Regions from separate parts of the Clostridium malenominatum genome, predicted to be linked through region 2. Evidence: riboswitches for the same ligand, from Rfam matches in the RefSeq annotation. Region 2 holds a riboswitch; each other region holds the start of a gene.
The links. A riboswitch is a leader RNA that binds a small molecule or an ion and turns the genes downstream of it on or off. The one in region 2 is predicted to bind cobalamin.
Positions count from the first base shown of each region.

Region 1: another riboswitch for cobalamin. It lies ahead of cobT (nicotinate-nucleotide--dimethylbenzimidazole phosphoribosyltransferase); the one in region 2 lies ahead of ABDZ69_RS04905 (ABC transporter substrate-binding protein).
Region 3: another riboswitch for cobalamin. It lies ahead of ABDZ69_RS16310 (ABC transporter substrate-binding protein); the one in region 2 lies ahead of ABDZ69_RS04905 (ABC transporter substrate-binding protein).
Region 4: another riboswitch for cobalamin. It lies ahead of ABDZ69_RS04180 (ABC transporter substrate-binding protein); the one in region 2 lies ahead of ABDZ69_RS04905 (ABC transporter substrate-binding protein).

Region 1 covers NZ_BAAACF010000001.1:503,682-509,298, forward strand. The annotation lists gene ABDZ69_RS02545 (alpha/beta-type small acid-soluble spore protein) at 151-405, shown strand; gene ABDZ69_RS02550 (methyltransferase domain-containing protein) at 447-1,187, shown strand; gene hslO (Hsp33 family molecular chaperone HslO) at 1,208-2,098, shown strand; cobalamin riboswitch at 2,159-2,332, shown strand; gene cobT (nicotinate-nucleotide--dimethylbenzimidazole phosphoribosyltransferase) at 2,423-3,496, shown strand; tRNA gene ABDZ69_RS02565 (tRNA-Phe) at 3,683-3,758, shown strand; tRNA gene ABDZ69_RS02570 (tRNA-Gly) at 3,764-3,838, shown strand; tRNA gene ABDZ69_RS02575 (tRNA-Cys) at 3,847-3,920, shown strand; gene ABDZ69_RS02580 (DUF6873 family GME fold protein) at 3,954-4,670, opposite strand; gene ytxC (putative sporulation protein YtxC) at 4,797-5,617, shown strand, end outside.
Region 2 covers NZ_BAAACF010000001.1:979,387-985,003, forward strand. The annotation lists gene ABDZ69_RS04895 (hypothetical protein) at 1-548, shown strand, start outside; gene ABDZ69_RS04900 (EAL domain-containing protein) at 589-3,492, opposite strand; cobalamin riboswitch at 3,717-3,904, shown strand; gene ABDZ69_RS04905 (ABC transporter substrate-binding protein) at 4,111-5,157, shown strand; gene ABDZ69_RS04910 (FecCD family ABC transporter permease) at 5,147-5,617, shown strand, end outside.
Region 3 covers NZ_BAAACF010000012.1:119,854-125,470, forward strand. The annotation lists gene ABDZ69_RS16290 (PhoH family protein) at 1-491, opposite strand, end outside; gene brnQ (branched-chain amino acid transport system II carrier protein) at 579-1,847, opposite strand; gene ABDZ69_RS16300 (gamma-glutamyl-gamma-aminobutyrate hydrolase family protein) at 1,945-2,667, opposite strand; gene ABDZ69_RS16305 (GHMP family kinase ATP-binding protein) at 2,678-3,508, opposite strand; cobalamin riboswitch at 3,635-3,808, shown strand; gene ABDZ69_RS16310 (ABC transporter substrate-binding protein) at 3,904-4,845, shown strand; gene ABDZ69_RS16315 (FecCD family ABC transporter permease) at 4,855-5,617, shown strand, end outside.
Region 4 covers NZ_BAAACF010000001.1:836,450-842,066, forward strand. The annotation lists gene ABDZ69_RS04170 (YbgA family protein) at 1-381, shown strand, start outside; gene ABDZ69_RS04175 (GNAT family N-acetyltransferase) at 520-1,020, shown strand; cobalamin riboswitch at 1,136-1,311, shown strand; gene ABDZ69_RS04180 (ABC transporter substrate-binding protein) at 1,455-2,537, shown strand; gene ABDZ69_RS04185 (FecCD family ABC transporter permease) at 2,563-3,621, shown strand; gene ABDZ69_RS04190 (ABC transporter ATP-binding protein) at 3,621-4,385, shown strand; gene ABDZ69_RS04195 (response regulator transcription factor) at 4,592-5,275, shown strand; gene ABDZ69_RS04200 (sensor histidine kinase) at 5,244-5,617, shown strand, end outside.

The DNA of each region.
Region 1 (5,617 bases), 480 kb from region 2:
CTCATATAGCACATGAAAGAAAGAGTTGTAAAATTATAGAAGATTAGAATGCTTTGTGAAATCAGAGATTCTAGAATTTTACAACCTTTATTATATTCATGAATAAATTAATCCCTTCCTGTAAAAAATACTTTATAGGGAGGGATTTGTATGGGAAAGACACCACTTAAAAAAGTTATTAAAGAAAAATTGAAAGCTAACAAAGAATTAACTGAAATGGAACAGTTAAGAGAGAAAATAAAATATGAAATAGCTGATGAATTGGGACTTAGAGATAAAGTAGAAAAACTAGGTTGGAGTTCCTTGACCTCTGAAGAAACTGGGAGAGTCGGAGGTTTAATGACTAAGAGAAAAAAAGAATTAAATATACCTAAAAATATTGACTTGCAGAAAGATAATATATAATATTTAATCTGTACCATTAAATTCACAAAGGAGAAACTTTCATGAGCTGCTATAGCAATTTTGCAAATATATATGACGGTTTAGTAAAAGAGGATATCGATTATTTTAAATGGTCAGAAATTATTTTAGATTATTGTAATAAATACAAAATAAATAGGATGAATTATTTAGATTTAGCTTGCGGTACTGGAAATATTACCGAAATTATAGGAGAAAATTTTTCAGATGTTTGGGGGGTAGATTTATCCCCAGACATGTTATCAGAGTGTGAAATAAAACTAAGAGAGAAAAATATACTGGGAAATCTAATATGCCAAGACATAGTAGAATTAGATTTATCAGGGAAAAAATTTGATTTGATAACCTGTTGTTTAGATTCTGTTAATTATATATTAGAATATGAGAATTTAATTGAGTTTTTTAACAGGGTATGTCTTCATTTGAATGAAGGTGGATTATTTATATTTGATATGAACTCATATTATAAACTATCTAATATATTGGGTAACAATACTTATACCTACGATGAAGAAGATTTATTCTATGTATGGGAAAACGTTTTTGAAGAGGAGATAGTGGACATGTATTTAACTTTTTTTTTAAAGAAGGGAGAAAGTTATAATAGGTTTGATGAAGTCCACAGGGAAAGAGCTTATAGAGAAGAGGAAATAGAAAGAGCTATCCAAAAAAGTAAATTAAATATACTTCATATACTAGATAACTATGAAAAGAATTATATAAAAGATACTACGGAAAGAATAGCCTATGTAATAGGCAAGTAATTTATTTTGGAGGTAAACAAATGGGTGATAAATTAGTTAGAGCTATCGCAAAAGATGGTGAGATAAGAATAATAGGAGCTATTACTACAGACTTAGTAAATGAGGGCGTAAGGATACATAATTGCAGTGCTACAGCAGCAGCAGCCTTAGGTAGAATGTTAACAGCTGGTGCACTGATGGGAGCTATGTTAAAGTCAGATAAAGACAAACTTACCATTCAAATGAATGGTGGAGGAGAGGCAAAGGGAGTTATAGCAACTGCTTATCCTAATGGTCAAGTTAAAGGATATATAGGAAATCCAGCAGTAGATTTACCTGCAAACATTAGAGGAAAGTTAGATGTAGGAGGAGCTATAGGAAAAGATGGAACTCTTACAGTAATAAAAGATATTGGGTTAAAGGAGCCATATGTAGGTCAAGTTCCAATTTATTCCGGAGAAATAGGAGATGACTTAGCGTATTACTTTACAGTATCAGAACAAACTCCTTCTGCTGTTGGATTAGGAGTTTTGGTTAATGAGAACTTAAGTATTAAAGCTGCTGGAGGATTTATAATACAAATGATGCCTGGAGCAGGAGAATTAACAGCAGATTTTGTAACTTATAGACTTGAAGAAGTGGCCTCCATAACAGAATTTATAGACAGAGGTATGTCTATTGAAGAAATATTAGAATTTATCTTTGAAGATATGGATTTAAAAATATTAGATAGTTTCACTCCTGAATATAAATGCAATTGTTCAAGGGAAAAGGTTGAAAGAGCGTTACTAAGTATTGGAAAAGATGATTTGCAAGAATTATATGATGATAATAAAACTGAAGAGTTAAAATGTGAATTTTGTAACAGTAGTTACCAATTCACTAATGAAGAGATTGGAAGAATATTAAGAACTTTAAATGAAAATAAATAATTGAGAATGTGATAAAAAAATAACTTGTAATATTAAATAAAAAGGAATATAATTTTATTGAACTTAATAATAATTTTAGGTGCTGTAATAGTTTAAAAGAGAAAGTGGTAAAAATCCACTGCAGCCCCCGCTACTGTATAAGCGAACGAATCCCGCATCCACTGGAGTTTTTCTGGGAAGGAGGGAAGAGAATGATGCTTGAGCCAGGAGAACTGCCTAAAATTGAGTCGATTTTGTTCTTCGGAGGGAAGAGAAAATATATTGAGGATTATAATACCTCTACCTTTGGGTAGAGGTAATTTTTTTTTATTGAGGAGGATACATATGATATTATTAGAGCAAACCTTAAAAAACATATCGTCAGGAGACAAAGAGGCAATTAAAAAGGCATGGGAAAGAATGGATAGTTTAAGCAAACCTATAGGAAGCTTAGGCAAATTAGAAGAAATTGCAGTAAAGATAGCAGGAATAACTGGACAGGTTAAGAATAAAATAAACAAGAAAAATACAATTATAATGTGTGCTGACAATGGTGTGTGGGAAGAGGGAGTTTCAGCTTGTCCTCAAGAGTTAACTGCAATAATAACAGATAATTATACCAAAGGAGTAACAGGAATAGGAGTATTATCTAAAAATGTAGGAGCAGATATAACTGTAGTTGATATAGGAGTAAATGGTAATTTTAATAATGACAAAATAATTAATAAAAAAATAGCCTACGGAACTAAAAACATAGCAAAGGAATCTGCAATGACAAGAGAAGAAGCTATTAAAGCTATTGAAGTAGGTATAGAAATAGTGGACAACTTAGTAAAAGAAGGATATGATTTGTTTGGCACTGGAGAAGCTGGAATGTGCAATACTACAACCAGTGCTGCAGTTATTAGTGTTTTTTCTGGAATGGATTCAGATTCTATTGTTGGAATGGGTTCAGGACTTACGGAAGAAGGCTTTATTAATAAAAAGAGAGTAGTAAAGGAAGCTATTAAGCTTAATAATCCAGATATAAAAGATCCTATTGATGTAATAGCTAAGGTAGGGGGATTTGATATTGCAGGACTTTGTGGATGCTTTTTAGGGGCAGCTAAAAATAGAGTACCTATAGTAATTGATGGAATAATTTCTTGTGCCGCAGCACTATGTGCCTATAAACTTAATACAAGAGTAAAGGACTTTATGTTTCCGTCACATCTCTCAGCAGAGCCTGGATCAAAATATGTAATGAATGAAATTGGTTTAAAACCATGTTTGGATATGCAAATGAGATTAGGGGAAGGATCAGGTTGTCCCCTACAATTTTCCATTATAGAATCAGCTTTGGCAATAATGAATGAAATGGCAACTTTGCAAGAAGCAAGCATAGAAGATAGTGAATTTTTGGTGGACATTAGGAAATAGTTTTTTAGGTTTTTAATGTTTTAGTTATTTAGTTTTGGTAGAAATCCATTGAGGGATTTCTTCCTTAACTAATTAAATATTCAAGTAGTGAACTAAAAAACTGGAAGACGCTAAGCATTTTCCTAGTTGACAAATTACCAATTGGCTTATATAATAGAAATTGTGTTTAAGCGATAATTTAAGTATGGCTCGATAGCTCAGTCGGTAGAGCAGAGGACTGAAAATCCTCGTGTCCCTGGTTCGATTCCTGGTCGAGCCACCATACATGCGGAAGTGGCTCAGTGGTAGAGCGTCACCTTGCCAAGGTGAACGTCGCGGGTTCGAGTCCCGTCTTCCGCTCCAAATTTTACGGCGCTATAGCCAAGTGGTAAGGCAGAGGTCTGCAAAACCTTTATCCCCAGTTCAAATCTGGGTGGCGCCTCCAAAACAAAAGCATTCAAACTTTAGTTTGAATGCTTTATTTGTCTTTTAAGGATACTGTAAATAATGATCCCCTATCTATAAGTTTACCCTTCCTTAAGTAGATTGGTTCTACCCCATGCTTATGAAGAAAGGTAATTACGTCTTTTCCATGAGAGTAGTAATTCAAGTCTCCAAAAAAAGCTAATCTATTTTCATCGAGAAGTCCAGAGCATCCTCCAATAAACCCATAGTCTAGCCCCGGTAAGGATATATCGCCTGGTGGAAGTAGTAATACATCAAAATTTTCAACCTCTAAAGTTCTTGCAATGGCGATATCGCTAGTGATTATGGCATTATCATTAACTATGGCAGTAGAGCACTTGGTGTATCCTTGTTTTACATTTATTAATTTTTTATGTTTAGTCATTTCCAATAATACTTCATCTGTATATTTAATATTGTGGATAAAATAGCTTTTTAAATTAACAGCATTCAATTTAATATTTAAAGGATATTTACTTCCCAGGCTATCTTTACACAAAGATACTTTAAAATTTAAGGATGTAAAAAAATTAAAAAAAGAGTTTTCTATGTCTTTGTGAAGAATTATATTTTCATTGTCTACGATATGCATTAAAATATCTGGATGACCGCATATTGCCTTATAAATATTAGGATTAGGAGGGCATTTAATGGGTTGAAAACCTAAATTTAATAAATTAATTTCTTCTTCATCATCAATTCGATAATCGACTATTGCATAATTTTTCATAAAAACCTCCATACTATCTTATATTAATTTTAAATTATAATTAACTTATTGTCGATATTTATGTTCTTTCATTATGAATATAGCTAATAATTAAACACATACTATTTATAGAAAGGAGTGAGGAATATGCAATGTTTTAAGCTTATATACGAAAAGGATTTTGATGGACTAATAGAAGAATTGGAAGAAATGAGAGAGTATTTTAAATCTAGGCATATTGAAATAGGTATCGCTGAGAGTATGGAAGATAAAACTCACTTCATAAATATATATTTTCCAGATAAGAAGATTGAAGAAAAAGCGTTAAATATATTTCATCATCATATAGGAAATATATTATATAAAGCTTTAATAGAAGAATTTGATGAAAAATGCATGATAGACTTTATTACAGAAGCCTATTTTTTTCTGAATGAAGATGAATTAAGAGATGTAAGAATTAAAAGTTTAAATATACTTAATAATGATAAGCTCCCGATAAATGATAATAATATATTTTATATAAATAGAAAAAACGAGTTGATAGATAAAATTATTGAGTGTATAGCGGATAAAAATGAAATCAACATAAAAGGATTTTTAACTTTTAGAATTAAACCTCTTAGGGATGAAATAGAGAAAATAATAGATAAGATAGTAGAAGAGTATTTGATTGAAAAGGAATATAATGAATTTATTAAGCTTTTAAAATATTTTGTTGAGATACAAGATAGTAGAATTGAATTAGTTAATATAATTATTAAAGAGGATGGAAATTATAGTGTGTTAGACGGTGAAGGAAATAATATTATGGATGAGTTTGCTAAGGATTTTATAAATAATCAAATGGCAAGTGCCATAAATGTAGAAGATATTTTGATTAGTGGTCTTATAGCATACTGTCCTGAAAAAATAGTTATTCATGGTAGTAAAAATTCTAGGAATAATGAAATCATAAATACTATAAA
Region 2 (5,617 bases):
GCATTGCAGAACAAAAGATAGGTAGCATAATTAATTTAAAAGATGAAAAAACTGCATATATAAAGTCAAAGGATGACTCCACCTTTACTTTTATTACAGAAAAAACTGAGATAGTAAATGAAGAAGGAAAAAAAGTATCTCTTAAGGATATAAAAGAGTGGAACAAAATAAGAATGTACTTTTATAAAAAAGATGGAGTTATAAATTTAAAAGGATTTTCAACTACTATATATATGGCTGAAAAAATAGTGATTTTAGGTAAAGTAGAGAAAGACTTATTAGCTACTCAAGGAAAAATAAGTGATTTAACCCATAATAAAAATGGAGGAGCTATTCTTTTAGAAGGTAAAAAAGTTACGGAGTTTGGATATGATGTAATAAGGCTTAACATCAACGAAAATACAAAAATAATAAATGCAAAAGATAAAAAACAATTATCCTATAAAGATTTAAAAAAAGGCGCTGAGATAGTAGCTTATTATGATGGAGCAGTTACACGAAGTATACCTCCTATAGGAAATTGCATGGAAATAATAGTTTTACAGTAACATAGCAAAAGCAGTAGGTTTTTCTACTGCTTTTGTTATGCTATATTTTATCTAAAAAATTATCATAGTATATTTTTTCTATTTCTTTCATATATAAAGGTTTACTGAAAATATAGCCTTGAATATAATCACACCCACTTAATCTAAGGTATCTATAGTGTTCTATTTTCTCTATTCCTTCCGCGGTGACTTCTAAATTTAAGCTATGTGCTAAAGAAATTAACTTTTCCATAACTTGTCTTTCAGTTAATTCTAAAAGTTTATCATTTAAAGATTTGTCTAGTTTAATCTTACTAACGGGTACAAAAGTTAAGTAAAATAAGGAGGAATAACCTGTGCCAAAATCATCTAAAGTAATTTTAACACCAGTTTCCTTTAGATTATTAAGAAACTCTATTGAGTCGGATGTTCTCTTTAACAATATACTCTCTGTTATTTCGATTTCCAAGTATTTGGAGTCTACATCATTTTCTTCTAAAGTTTTTCTGATAAAGGAGATGTAGCTTTTGTCATTTACTTGTTTTGCAGAAAGATTTATTGCTATTGGTTTTAATTGAAAACCTTTGTTCTTCAATTCTGCTAATTGATGTATCACCTCTCTTGCTACCCATCGTCCTATTTCTAGTACAAGTCCTGATTCTTCAGCGATAGGTATAAAAAGTGAAGGAGATATATTGTAATTTTTTAATCTAAGAAGAGCTTCAAAACTTGCTATTAAACCTGTTTCTAAAGAAATTTGTGGTTGATACACTAGTACAAATTCTTCTTTTATTAAGGCATCTCTTAACATTTTTTCGATTTTAATTTTTTCGTTTAGTTCCTCCACCATTTCTTTATTAAAGTAGGCATAATTGTTTTTGCCAGTAGTTTTTATTTTGTACATGGCGGTATCGGCATTCATAAGCAATTGATTTGTATCTTCTCCGTCACGTGGATATAGTGTAATACCCATACTAAAACTTAAATGGAATTCACTATCTTTAATTAAAAATATATTTTTAAACAAATCCATTATTTTATTAGCATATTTTTCTATGGTGCTTGTGCATTGTATATTAGGTAAAAGAATTAAAAATTCATCTCCACCAAATCTAAATACAAATATTTCTTCACCTGAAATCTTAATAAGAGATTCACCCACCTGTTTTAAGGTTATGTCTCCATATATATGTCCTAAGGAATCATTTATTGCTTTAAAATTATCAATATCTAAAAGCATTATAGCACCTTGTGTTTTTGCATTTAACTGTTCCTCTAATTTTTTTATAAAACTTCTTCTATTAGGTAGACCAGTTAAAACATCGTGGTTGGCTAGATATTCTATATGCTCTTCTTGTTTTTTTAGATTTGTTATATCAAGAGCAATTCCAGTAAGCTGCTTTATATTTCCTAGTGAATCAAATATACCTTTTCCGTTGATTAATATCCATCTAAAATTTTCATCAGTAGACTTTGTGCGTATTTTATAATAAATTTCTTGTGTCTTGTTACGTTTATATTTTAAATACTCTTCTATTAATAATTGTTTATCTTCTGAATAAAAAATTTTATCAAAGACTTTATGCAAATCTTCTTTTCCATGGAAAGAAACATCAGTAATATTTTTGAATTCATTAAAAAGACATATAGTATTAGACTCTAAGTCGATTTCCCATACTGCGCTATTTGTACCTTTAATGGCAATGTTATATTTTTCGGTTAGATTTTCTAATTTTTCTGTATAACTTTGTATTTCCTTATACTGAGCCCTTAATTCTTCCTCCGACGCAGACAATTGTTGATAGGTTGCAGATAACTCCTCGTTTGATACGTTTAATTCTACTTGATGTTCCATAAGCTTATGAAAATACATATAGGTTTCATTAAGTATTTTGTTTATGGAATAAGAAATTCCAAAGAAGGTGTCATTTTTAAATAAAGGTAATCTATAATCTAAATTGTTTTCTAAATCTATTTCCATAATATTTTCATTTAATTTATTTACTGGTTCAATAATGTTTTTGCGCATTATTATAAAAAGAATGGCACCCATAGAAATTGTAATAATTAAAGATATGAAAAAGTTTTTATATATTAACAAGTAAACCTGGTTCATAGAAAGTCCTATATTAATAGCTCCTGTGATTTTGCCTTCAAGGAAAACAGGAATTGCTATATCAAGAACCTTGGACTGAGTTTTATCATAATACCATTCTTTAGCAAAGGTATTTCCTTTAAGAGCCTCCTTTAAAGTTTCATCGTCTTTATAAATAATTCCTATATTTTCTTTATTACTGTCTGCTATAGCCTTTAAGTTATTGTCCACTAAAAGTGCATAGATAATATTCTCTTTTTTCATCAAACCTTCTATAAGATTTTGATAAGAAAACTTTTTAGTTAACGTTTCAATATTATTTGCTAAAATACCTACTTGTACGAAATTTCCATCTATATTCTTTACAGAACCATATTTCATAAAATTGCCAAACTTTGCATCCGGCCTTATAGCTTCCATTAGCTCTAGGTTATCACTTAATACAAAATCATATAGGGGATGACCTTTATATGGTATCCAATCTATGTATCCTTCCACTGTTGAATAAAGTATTTTTCCTTCTTTGTTCATCCAATGTAATTCATCCACCTTTAGTTTCTTTAATTGGTCTTTTAAAAATTCATTACTTAAATTATTTTGGTTTTTTATAAGTACATTTGAAGCTACTCTTATTTTATCTTCCAACATTTCATTAATTGTTTCTAAGGAATTGTGATTATCTGATAATTGATTTGCCACTTGTTTTACAAGGTTTATTCCATCTTCATTCATTTGTTTTAACAATGAGGTTTTGCTTATATAAAAAGTAGCGCTACTCACACTTAAAATAGAAATTAAGGCAACAATTAAAGGAATAAAAATTAATTTAGTTTTATTTACTATATTGTGTTTGGAATTTTTATTCTTCATAAGCACCATCCTATACCTTGCAAATTTTTATATTAATTTATCTGGACTACTGAGCATAATATTTTATGAAATAATTATTATACTCTAAATTATAACATATAAGGAACTATTTTGAGTAAATTAGACAGACAAAATTTTCGTATAATCTACATTTAAGATAATAATATAGAATATTAAAAATAGCTTGATTATTATTTCATAGTGTGTTAGAGTATACATGAAAATTAAATATTTGGAAAATAGGTTTAACAGAGTTTTTTATCTGTTAATTAAAAGGGAAGTGGGTTTGAATCCCACGCGGTCCCGCCGCTGTAATAGAGGAGTTTTTTGCAATATTCCACTGGGAAACTGGGAAGGATGCAAAAGGCTATGATACTTAAGCCAGAAGACCTGCCTGTTTATTACACTGAGAATTCTACGAGCGATAGATAGTGTTTGGAAATTTATTTCTATATCATTTTGTATTTACTATCCTCCTGATGCTTTGTCAGGAGGATTTTTATTTTAATTATTTAACTTACTTAATAACAAAATGTATGTATAAAAAAGATTCAGGATTTCAATAATCGTAGGGTTCGATATTGAAATCTTTTTTATTTTAAAGAGAGGATGAGGGATATGAAAAAAGTCTTAAGTTTAGTGTTAGTAGTTTTATTATTAACAAGCTTTACAGCTTGTGCTAAAACCTCTAATGTAGGTGGATTAAGTAATTCAAAAAGTGTGGACAAGGCAACAGATAAGGAGCTGTCAATAGATGTAAAAGGTGAAACTTACCCTTTAGCTATAAGGGATTATTTAAAAAATCACATTGTTTTAGATAAAAAACCTGAAAAAGTGGCTGTGTTATCAGGAACTCCTCTTAATATTTGGTACGATTTGGGTGGGAAATCTGTGTGTACTTCCGATGTTTCAGAAAATATAAAGCTTATACCTGAATACAAGGAAGAAATCATGAAGCTTCCTAAAGTAGGTGCCGTTTATTCTGTAGATATGGAAGCCATTATAGCTGAAAAACCAGATTTAATTATTGCCCAAGTAGGAACTCAATCAACCCAGGCAAAAAAACTTAAAGACATGGGGTTTAAAGTAATTACCACTCACATAAGAGGTTTTGATGATGTAATTTCAACCTATAAAGCCTTTGGAAAAATACTTGATAATACAAAAGAGGCTGAAAGAAAAATAGAGGAGCTTAAGAATGAAAAGGAAGCTTTTGTATCAAAGCTACCCTCTGAAAGTAAGTCAGTGGTGATTTTATATGTAACATCTAAATCCTTAGCAGTGAAGCTTGATAACAGCATAGCAGGAGATGTGGCTAAGATTTTAAAGCTTAAAAATATTGCATCAGATCTTCCAGCAGACACTATAGGCTCAGAAACAACACCTTTAGATATAGAGTACATAGTTGGAAAAAATCCAGATTATGTTCTAGTTACTAGCATGATTTCCAGCAATGAAGAAGCTAAAAAATCTATGGAAAATCACTTTAAATCCAACCCAGTATGGAAGGGAGTAAAGGGGATTTCGGAGGGAAGAGTAGTTTATTTGCCACAAGAGTATTTTCTCTATAATGCAGGGCCTTACTACAATGAAGCTATAGAATATATGGCAAGGAGTGTATACCCTGAAGTATACGGAGAGTTGACAGAGTGGTATGGAAAATAATATTTCAATTAAAGACAGTAAGAAATACAAAATAACAGTAATATTCATATTAGCGGTACTTCTCCTAGCAGGCTTCATATTAGGTAATTCAAAAGGCACTCTTCAGGTGGGAGCAAGGCGTATATTTGAAGTGATAATGAATGACGATGGAAGTGCTGAAAGGATGGTAATTTGGAATATAAGGCTACCTAGAATGATACTTGCAGCATTGGTAGGGGTAAATCTTGCATTGGCAGGTGCTATTTTACAGGGTGTAATGAATAATCCTTTAGCAGATCCAAGCATAATTGGCATAAGCAGCGGAGCAGGGCTTTTTGGAATCGTAATATTAGTTGTTTTACCACAGTATCAAGGATTGGTACCTATTGCGGCCTTTATAGGGGCCATGCTAGCAGCAAGTATTATATATATTCTGGCATGGAAGGGTGGAATACAGCCCACAAGAATAATACTAGCAGGG
Region 3 (5,617 bases), on a different contig from region 2:
TTTTCAGAAGAGGCGTATAAACTTTCTCTCCCAGTATATTGACTCTCATTTTCAGGAACCACCTTTTCGTGAAAGTCTTCCACGTCTATGTCCACTGTATCTGCTTTAATTCTTTCAAAAATATCCTTGGTTATTAGACACACGTCTTCTCCTTGTTCTTTTAGACCTTTGCAAACTTGAATTATTCTATTATCTGGCTTACCCTTGTCCCAAGATACAGGAATCTCTGTCTCTTGATGATTCATCTCCACCCTAAGTTTTCCTCCACCTGGTAGAGGCACTCCCCTATTTAATTTACCTTCTTTTCTTAATTTATCTATTAATCTTGAAGCATATCTGGCATTTGCTCCTAAATCATTCTTGTCTTTTTTAAAACTATCTAATTCCTCTAATACCACCTCTGGTATAACTACGTCATGTTCTCCAAAAGAAAATATGGCCCCTGGTGAATATAATAAAACATTGGTATCTAACACATAAGTCCTCTTCAATGCACTTCCCCCCAATATTGTTAATACTAAGTTCCACTTTATATATATTATGTTCAAGGGTAAAAAAATAGACTGAAGTAAAAAACTTCAGTCTAAGTTTAATCCAATTATTCCACCTATAATAGCAGGTATAATCCATGAAAAACCTTCTTTTGCAAAAGGAAGCATATTTATAATATTCATTACAAAAGGAACCTTAATGCCAATTGATTCTAAGGATATAAAAATACTTACAATAAAAGCTCCATAAACTGCCCCTTTATATACTTTATCATTAGTAATGTAGTTTCCTAAAAGGTTAGTTATTATTAAAACTATTACTACAGGATAAATAGTTTGCAGTATGGGTACAGCTAATTTAATTATAGCTTCAACACCATAATTTGCGATAAATCCACTTATTAAACAATTAAATAAAACAATGGTTTTATAGCTTATTTTGTTGTTTAAAAGCTTACTAAAGTAATTTCCTGTAGTAGCTGTAAGGCCTATAGATGTTGTTAAACAAGCTACTGCAATGGCTCCTCCAAATATTATCTTACTCATATCCCCTAATAATCTTTGACTTATAAATACAAGTATACTTGTTCTTGTAAAGTCTTGTGAGACTATACTGCTAGATGTAGCACCTATATATAACAGTCCTAAATATACTACTCCAAGACATACTGCAGATACTAGCCCAGATTTTATAGTTATATTTACTTGAGATTTCCTATCTTTATATCCTTTAAGAGCTAAATCCCCAATAAACATTTGAGCCAGAATTATGGAGCCTATAGCATCCATGGTTTGATATCCTTCAGTAAAACCCTTTGAAAAAGCTCCCTGTATATTTGTATTTATAGGTGTACCTAATGGAAATATTATGCCTTTAACTATTATAATTCCTAAAGTAATTAATAAAAATGGAGTGAGTATTGCTCCAATCTTGTCTACCACTGAGGTTTCATTTATTGCAAAAAAATAGGTTATTCCAAAGAAAATTATGGATACTATTATTGAATTTGCCCCAGGAAATATGGGAAGTACGGCTAATTCAAAGGTAGTCGCCCCTGTTCTTGGTACAGCAAATAATGTACCTATGGTTAACATAATTATAGAACAAAGTATTTTACCAAAATTTGATGATATTTTACTTGTTAAATCCTCTGTTCTACCTCCCACTAAAGCAACTGCTATAATCCCTAGCATTGGCAGACCAATACATGTAGTTAAAAACCCTAGCCCAGTAATGGCCCACTTATCTCCAGAAATAAAACCAAGTGTTGGAGGAAAAATTAAATTACCTGCTCCAAAAAATGTAGAAAATAAAGCCAATCCTGTTATCAATATATTTTTTAAATCCTTACTCATCTTTTTCTCCTTTGTGCGTATTAAAAAAGTATTCATCCTCAAAGGTATGAATACTTTATTTTATAGAAAAACAACTCAATATGCAAGTAGTTTTTTCTTATTCGTAATCATTAATGAAAGCATTAAATATATTTTTCATATTTTCATATTTTAAATACATCTTTTCAGGATGCCACTGCACACCCATAATAGTTCTTCCCTCAATATTTTCAATTCCCTCAATTACTCCATCGCTAGAAACCGCACTTATTTTAAAACCCTTTGCCACACCTTTTACCGCTTGGTGATGAAAACTATTTACCTCTGCTTCCTTGCCTAATATAGAATGCAGCTTTGTATTTTCATTTATTCTTATCTTGTGAACAGCTACATGATAATCAGACCTTTGAGAGTGTTGTAGATGATTCCCTTTTACATCTGGTATATGCTGATATAAAGTACCACCATAATACACATTAATTGACTGTAATCCTCTGCATATTCCTAGTATTGGCTTGTTTAACTCTTCACAGGCCTTTATAATCATGAAGTCATAGCTATCTCTTGCAGGCATAATTGTTCCATTATTAAAAATTGATTCTTCACCATAATAAAAAGGATTAATATCCACTCCTCCAGTTATTATCACCTTGTCTACTAATTTAACCTGCTCTTTTACCTTTAAGTAATCTTCAGTTATAGGAAGTATTAAAGGAATTCCTCCACATTCTTCAACAGCTTGTAAATAGTCCTTGTTTGCAAATATTCTTTCGTAGCTTGAAAACCCTTCTTGACTATGCATCTGTATACTACTAACCACACCAATTATTTTTACTCCCATGACTATCCCCCTACGAATTTTTTATAGTTCTTACTTTATAAGTTTTATAACCCTTAAGGCAACTTTTGTATTTTTCTAAAACTTTAAAATCTACTTCTCCTTCATATATTATGCCCAAAGCATCTCCACTATGTGCCCCAATAATGCCATGTCCATTAATTTCATCTTTAATTTTAAGTATAGTTTCTAAAATCTCATATTTTAATCTTTCATTGTTTCGTTTTATGCTTTCCGTAGAGCAGTATGCAATCTTTTTTGTATCCCTTTCCTCCACTCCTTTTTTAAATATAGGCATTAAATCCTCAATATTACTTAATGGCGGAAGAGGGGTTTTATTAAATTGCAAAGTATCAACTTGTTTTTCCCCTTCAAAGACTAAAATATTAAATTGAAAATATTCTCCAATGGTTTCTCTATATAGTCCTCTTTTGTAATCAAATAAAGTCATTTTATTAAATATAATACTGTCCGTAGGTTCAATTTGGATACAATGTTTTATTATTTCATCCGCATTATACTTTTTATTAAACAACTTTAATAAACCATGATACACTCCACAAAGATCTGCTGTGCTGCTAGCAAAGCCTTTTCCTGTGGGAATATTTGATTTTATTTCTATATCTAAGTTGCTTATATACCTTTCTTCCCGCCATTCTTTGAGTAGATTTTCTATAAGCATAGAAGACTTTGAGTAATTGTACCTTAATTTAGGCTTATTAGTTTCAAATATCTTAACCTCAGTATACATATTAATCGGACAGGAACATAAAATATCTATATCACCAACTTTACCTTGAACTATTTCTCCAAAACTTCCTGGGTATTTTACTATAACCTCCATTATATATGCTCCTCATAATTTATATAGTTTTAATTTTCATTTTACCAATGGAAGCTTATAGTGTAAATAGCCTTATCACTTTATGTGATTTATTGACATGGAAATGAATAAGTGTTACACTCAACTTAAATAAAAATATTTATAGGTACCCCTATGGGTTTAAAAGGGAAAGAAGCTTTAATCTTCTGCGGTCCCGCCACTGTATTGATGAGTCTTTAGCATAATCCACTCAAATTTTGGGGAAGGAGCTAAAAGGCGATGAATCTAAGCCAGGAGAACTGCCTATGAATTAGTGACGCTTTAGCTTACGCGGATAAGCTAATGGTTTAATGAACTTAAACCGTTATCTTGAAGATAAGGGTTTTTTATTTTGTCTATATTTAAGGAGGAAAAAAATGAACAAATTGAAAAAAGTCTTAGTAGTATTTTTATCATTAATCATGATAACTTCACTTGTAGCTTGCGGAAAGGATAATAAAGTAGAAGATAAAAACAATGCAGAAAATATAGCTACTACAAAATATCCTTTAACAATAAAAGATTCTTATGATAGAGAAGTGACAATAGATAAAGAACCTGAAAGAATTATTTCCTTAGGGCCTAACGTTACTGAAGCAATATATGCTCTTGGAAAAGGGGATAAATTAGTTGGAAGAACAGATTTTTGTGATTATCCTGTAGAAGTTAAGAACGTAGCTTCCGTCGGTAGTTTACAAACCCCAAGTATTGAAAAAATCCTTGAATTAAAACCAGATATAGTAATAGCATCTACTCATTTTCCAAAGGATGTACTTAAAAAGTTAGAAGATTTAACAGTTAAAGTTGTTGCCCTTTATGGAGAAGATAGTTTTGAAGGTGCATACAACACCTTAGAAAAAATGGGTGAAGTTTTAAATGCTAAGGAAAAAGCTAACGAAGTAGTTAATAATATGAAGGAAAAAGTGGAATATGTAGCTTCAAAAGTTAAGGGACTTAATACTCCTTCCTTATATTATGTAATAGATTTTGGTCAATATGGAGATTTTACTGCTACTGGAGATACCTTTATCCATAAAATGATTCTAATGGCTGGGGGAAAAAATATAGCAGACGACGCTAAAGGATGGAAATATTCTATAGAAAAAGTTTTAGAAAAAAATCCTAGCATGGTTATTGTTCCAAAATATTTTGATGCTAAAGGGAGAATCGTAAAAACTAATGGATATAAAGATCTAGAGGCTATAAAAAATGGAAAGCTTTTTGAAATAGATAATAATATGCTAGATAGACAAGGACCAAGGCTTGCAGATGGTTTAGAGGAATTAGCTAAAATAATTCATCCTGAAGCTTTTAAATAAGGAGATCTCATGTCTTATATAAATAAAAGAAAACATAATAAATTTTTATTGATTATACTAATAGGAATATTATTTGCTTTAACTATTATTTCTAGCACTCTTGGTGTGGCAGACATAAGCTTTTATGGGTCTATGAAGATACTATCTTCTAAAATACCTTTTGTAGGTAAATATATTAGCTTAGAGGGAATTTCTAATACTCATAAGTTAATTATTTTAAATTTAAGATTACCTAGAATTATGTTGTCAGCCCTTGTGGGTGCTGGATTATCAATAGTTGGATGCGTATTTCAAGCAATATTTAAAAATCCTATGGCAGATCCTTATGTGCTGGGAATTTCTTCTGGCTCTGCCCTGGGTGCTGCTATTGCAATTATACTAGGAGTTAGCGGAGTTACAAGTTTTGCTTTTACTGGAGCCATACTTACTACTCTTTTGGTTTATAGTATTGCAAAAACTGGAACCAAACTTCCTACAAATACTTTGCTCCTTGCTGGAGTTTCAGTAGGATTTCTCCTCTCTTCCTTAATATCTTTAATTATGATATTTAATAGAGAACAGGTGGAGAAAATAATATTTTGGACCATGGGAGGGTTAAACACTGCCAATTGGAAAGCTGTTTTTTCATTGTTTCCTTTTGTGTTAATAGGTGGTTTTATTATATTTATTTTTTCTAAGGATTTGAATGTAATGCTTACTGGAGATGAAACTGCTTCTACTTTAGGAATTGAAGTGGATAAAATAAAGAAATTACTACTTACTATTTCTTCTA
Region 4 (5,617 bases), 140 kb from region 2:
TATAATCAAAAGGAGTTAAAGGAACTAGGGAACATTGTAGCAAATCATGAAAAGTATAAAGTGGAAAAAGTATTAGAGGAGTATGAAAGACATTTAAAAATGGCTTTTTCTAAAAATGCTAGGTATACTTCTAATATAAATGTTCTAAATAAATCTATGGCTCTGTTTTCAAAATATATAACCTTAGAGGAAAAGGAATTTATAAGAGATACCATAGAAAAATATAGGGAAGGCAAATTGCCCTTAAGTACTTGTTTATACATGATAAAATCCTATGCCATTAGATTTGGAATAACAGAGATGCTAGAACAAAGTTTTTTCGCCCCTTATCCTGATGACCTAATAGAATTAAGAGATTCAGGGAAAGGACGAGAGGAATAGAATAATAAAATGTTAGAAACTCAAAGAACACCAATGACGGAGGCCATGTATTATGGTATAGAGCCCGTTGAAGAAATTATAGAACTAGTTTTAGATAAGGCAGAGAACAGATGAAAAAGTATAGATGGAGTGGTAATTATGATAAGAAAAGCAAATAGGGAAGACTTAAAAGTTATTATGAAAATTATTAAGGAAACTATTGTTGAAATGCATTCCTATAATAACTATCAGTGGGATGAAAATTATCCTAAGGAAAAAGATTTTGCAAAGGATATAGAAAAAGGTGACTTATATGTAATAGAAAAAGAAGGTGAGCTTCTTGGATTCGCTTGCATTAACAGAGAAGAGCCTGATGAATATAAAGAATTAAACTGGTCCTTAGATGAAGATGCATTGGTTGTACACAGAATGGCTGTAAGTGGTAACCGTAGACAAAGGGGAATAGGAACGGAACTTATAAACTTTGCCCATGAATTAGCACTAAGAAATAACATAAGATATTTAAAAACAGATACCTATTCATTGAATATAAAAATGAACGGATTTTTTAAGAAAAGTGGTTATAAGCTTATTGGAGAGATGAGTTTTTTGGGGAAAGAAAAAACTTTTTATTGTTATGAAAAAGTATTAGAAATTTAGAATTATAAAGAAAAAGTCATTAACATAAGCCCTATTATAAAAATAGCAGGATGAAATATTACAAAATTTGCATTGACAACAATTACTAATTGTATTAGTATAGACAATGAAATAAAACTTAATATTAATATAAGGTTTACATATGTAATTAATAGGGAAGTTGGTTAAAACCACACAGCCCCCGCTACTGTAAAATGGACGAACCCTTATAGCCACTGATTATTAAATTGGGAAGGTAAGGTAGTAGGATGAAATTGAAGTCAGGAGACCTGCCTTATAAAAATTAATTATTTATCTCGGTGGGAGGTAGCGGTTAAAATTTTATTTGTGTGAATTATGGCTACTTTTTTTGAGTAGCCTTTTTTTATTGAGTAAAAATAATAAGCCCTTCCATGAAATTACCTACACATATTAATTAAGAGGAGGATTTTATTATGAAAAAAAGACTTTTTAAATTTATCTTGGTGTTAATGTTAATACCTATTTTCGTTTTATCTGGTTGTGCCAAGGATGAAAGGGAAAAACAAGCAGATAAGGATAACACAATTATATTAGTGGATAACGTAGGAAGAAAGGTAGAATTGCCTTTCCCAGTAAAAAAAGCAGTAGTAGCTAATAGATACAATAGCGAACTTATTCGTGCCTGTGGAGCCATAAATGGTGTAATTGCAGTAGATATGGGTACTGCCCAAGATAGAGAATATTGGAAACAATTTGACCCTAAAAACACTATCGGAAAAGATGCAAAGGATCTTAACTATGAGAAAATAGCTGAATTAGGTGCAGAAGTACTAATTCTTCCTGCCAATGGATCTTATGAAGAAGCTGAGAAAAAACTAGAGCCATTTGGAATAAAGGTATTTGTTATTTCAGGATATGATACGGCAGATTTTCAAAATCAAATAACTAACATAGGTAAAATGTTTGATAAAGAAAAAGAAGCGGAAAAGTTTATAAAATATTTTAATGAGCCAATTGAGTACATAAAAAAAGCTCTTAAAGATGTTGAAAAGAAGAAGGTGTATTTTGAAAGTACCACAGAATATAATACATCTTTCCCAGGAGACTATTATGCTAACATGATAAACTACTCTGGGGGAATAAATATTTTTGAAGATGCACCTAAAGATATGCATGGTAAAAAGGTAGATTCAGAAGAGATAGTAAAAAGGAATCCAGACTTCATATTTAAAAATGTTACTCCAGATAAAGCTATAAAAGGCACAGGATTATATGAGGCGCCGTCTAAAGAGTTAATGGATAAAACAATTGAAGATATTAAAAAACGTGCAGGCTGGGATGAAACTAATGCTGTAAAAAATAACAATGTATATACCATGTCACAGTTTGGCCATGGTGGAGCATCTAAATTAATAGGGGCTGTATATATGGCTAAATGGATGTACCCTGAACAACTTAAGGATTTGAATCCTGATGAAATATATAGACAATGGCTTGAAGACTTCCAAGGGTTTAAAAATTTACAGGGACATTTCTACCCAGAAATAAAGAAATAAAGTAAAGCAAATTGAGGTGGCATCATTGAATATATCCCAAAGTGATATACGAAGAAAATATGATAAAAAAGTTAAAATAAAACTTTTGTTTATTCCTATAAGTATTATTGTAACCATCATACTTATGGCTATCTTTACAGGAGTGGGAGCTGTAGATGTTTCTTTAAAAGAAATACTTAGTGCTATAAAAAATATTATAACTAATAATTCAGTTAATATGGAACAAAAGGTAATAGTATTTTTAAGGCTTCCAAGAATCATTTTATCTGTTTTAGCTGGAATGGGACTTGCTGTATCGGGAACTATAATGCAGGGAATTACTAAAAATTCTATGGCAAGCCCTTTTACCATAGGGATATCCTCAGCAGCGGCTTGTGGAGCGTCTATAGCAATGATTTTTGGAATAAGCTTGTTTTCCAATAGTAACTTAGGGATTATTTCAAATGCATTTATTTTCGCTATTCTTTGTGCAATATTTGTATATTCTATTTCCATAAAACTAGGAATGAAACCAGAAGCAATAATACTATCTGGTATAGCCATAAATTATCTATTTAGTGCAGTAACCTCAACTATCCATTTTTACGCTGATGACCATCAACTGGCATCAGCAGTACAATGGACTTTTGGAAGTATAAATGGTGCTAAATGGTCACATGTTTTATTGTTAGGTGTTATATTAAGTGTAAGTTTATGTGTATTTATGAGACATTCTTGGATTTTAAATGCCATGGTTTCAGGTGGCGATGAAATGGCTAAAACTCTCGGAATAAATCCAGATAAAAGCAGGACCGTTGTTGGAGTATTTTCAGTGTTTTTAACAGCAGCAATAGTAAGTTTCACAGGAGTAATAGGCTTTGTAGGACTAGTGGCTCCCCATATAGCACGGCTTATGGTAGGAGGAGATCACAGATTTTTAATACCCTATTCAGCAATATTTGGAGGAATATTACTATTGGTTTCAGACACCATTGGGAGAACTTTATTAGCTCCTGTAAATATTCCAGTGGGTATAGTAGTTTCATACCTTGGTGTACCTTTGTTTATACATTTAATAATTCAAAATAGGAAGGAGTATTTTTAATGAAATTAAAAGTTGATAAACTGGGATTTTCTTATGAAAAGACTCCAATATTAAAAGATATAAGTTTTGAAACCAATAGTGGTGAAATAACTTGTTTACTTGGACCTAATGGAACGGGAAAAACTACTTTACTAAAATGTATAAGCAGAATAATACCACCTTCCTCTGGTAATGTTCTTGTAGATGGAACACTTATAAATAAAATGAATACAAAGGAACTAGCAAAATTATTTAGCTATGTTCCTCAAAGTACCCACACTGCATTTCCTATCAGCGTAATTGATACAGTTTTAATGGGTAGAGTGCAAAATATAAATTTTAAAGTGAAAGAAGAAGACAAAGAAATAGTTTTTAATATATTAGAAGAGATGAATTTAAATAATATAGCTTTTAAAAATATCAACAATCTTAGTGGAGGAGAAAGACAAAGGGTATTTATTGCAAAAGCAATAGCTCAACAATCACCTATAATTCTTTTAGATGAACCAACTAGTAGTTTGGATATGAAAAATCAGCTAGAAACCTTAGAAATAATAAGCTCCTTAGTAAAAGAAAAAAATATTATGGCTATAATGTCTATTCATGACCTAAACATAGCTTCAATGTATGGAGATAAAATAATTATGCTTAAAAACTCTGGAGTATACTCATATGGAAATACAAAGGAAGTAATAAATGAAGAAAATATAAAACAAGTATATGGAGTTAATACAATAGTAAAAAATATGGATGAAACAACATATACATTCTTGTGCAAACAATAAAATTTGAAATTTTAAATTTAGGGGACGGTTAATAACTTTCAAGCTTTTAGACAAGCATTATAGTGAAAAGTTGATAACTGTCCCTATATATATAAATAAAAAATGTTGAATTACTAGTATTGTATTTAAGACTACTAAGTGGCAAAATTAAAGATAAGGTAATGAAAATATTAGAAGATTTGAATAAAAAGTCAGAGGGTACAGCTATGAAAGAAAAAATTTTAATAGTAGATGATGAGGAAAGAATGAGAAAGCTTATAGGGGCATACTTAAAAAGAGAAGGGTATGAAACCATAGAAGCTGAAACTGGCATAGATGCTTTAAAGATTTTTAAAACTGAAGGAGTACATTTAATAATATTGGATGTTATGATGCCTGTTATGGACGGCTTTACAGCATGCAGAGAAATAAGAAAGAGCTCTAATGTACCTATAATATTTTTAACTGCAAAGGGAGAAGAGGAAGATGAACTTTTAGGTTATGAGTTAGGTACAGATCAATATATTAAAAAGCCCTTTGATATAAGAATACTTATGGCAAAGGTTAAAGCTTTGATAAATAGAGCTTATTACTGTGAACCTGAGAAGAAAAAGGGATTTTATTTTGATGGACTACATATTGATGAATTAGCCTACAAGGTAACTTTAGATGGAAGCCCTTTAAATTTATCATTAAAGGAATATGAACTATTGTTATATTTTTCCTTCAACAATGGCATTGTTTTAACTAGAGAAAAAATATTGGATTATATTTGGGGAATGGACTTTCAGGGAGACTATAGAACAGTAGATACTCATATAAAAAGACTGAGAGAAAAGCTTGGAGAAAAAGCTTACTTAATATCTACTATAAGAGGAGTTGGCTATAAATTTGAACATAGGGATAAATAAGAAAAAAAGTATAACCAAAAAACTTTTTATAATATCAGCTCTTATGTTTGCGCTTTTTATTGGGACTACTTTGATAATTCAAACGGTATTTTTTCAAAAGTTTTATGTAAGCAAGAAAAAAAGTGGATTAAAAACCAATATTGAAAAATTTAAAGTAGATTATAATAAAAGTTCTAGTGATGAAAGAACTATTCAGCTCATTGAGGAATACGAAGAAACTTATAATATAAAGATAGTAATACTAGATAGCTCAAATGGATTAAAATTAATAGCAAAGCCCACTAAAAACAAAGCAGATATAACCAGGGTAAGAGAGATTACAGAGTTTATAAAACAATGGGT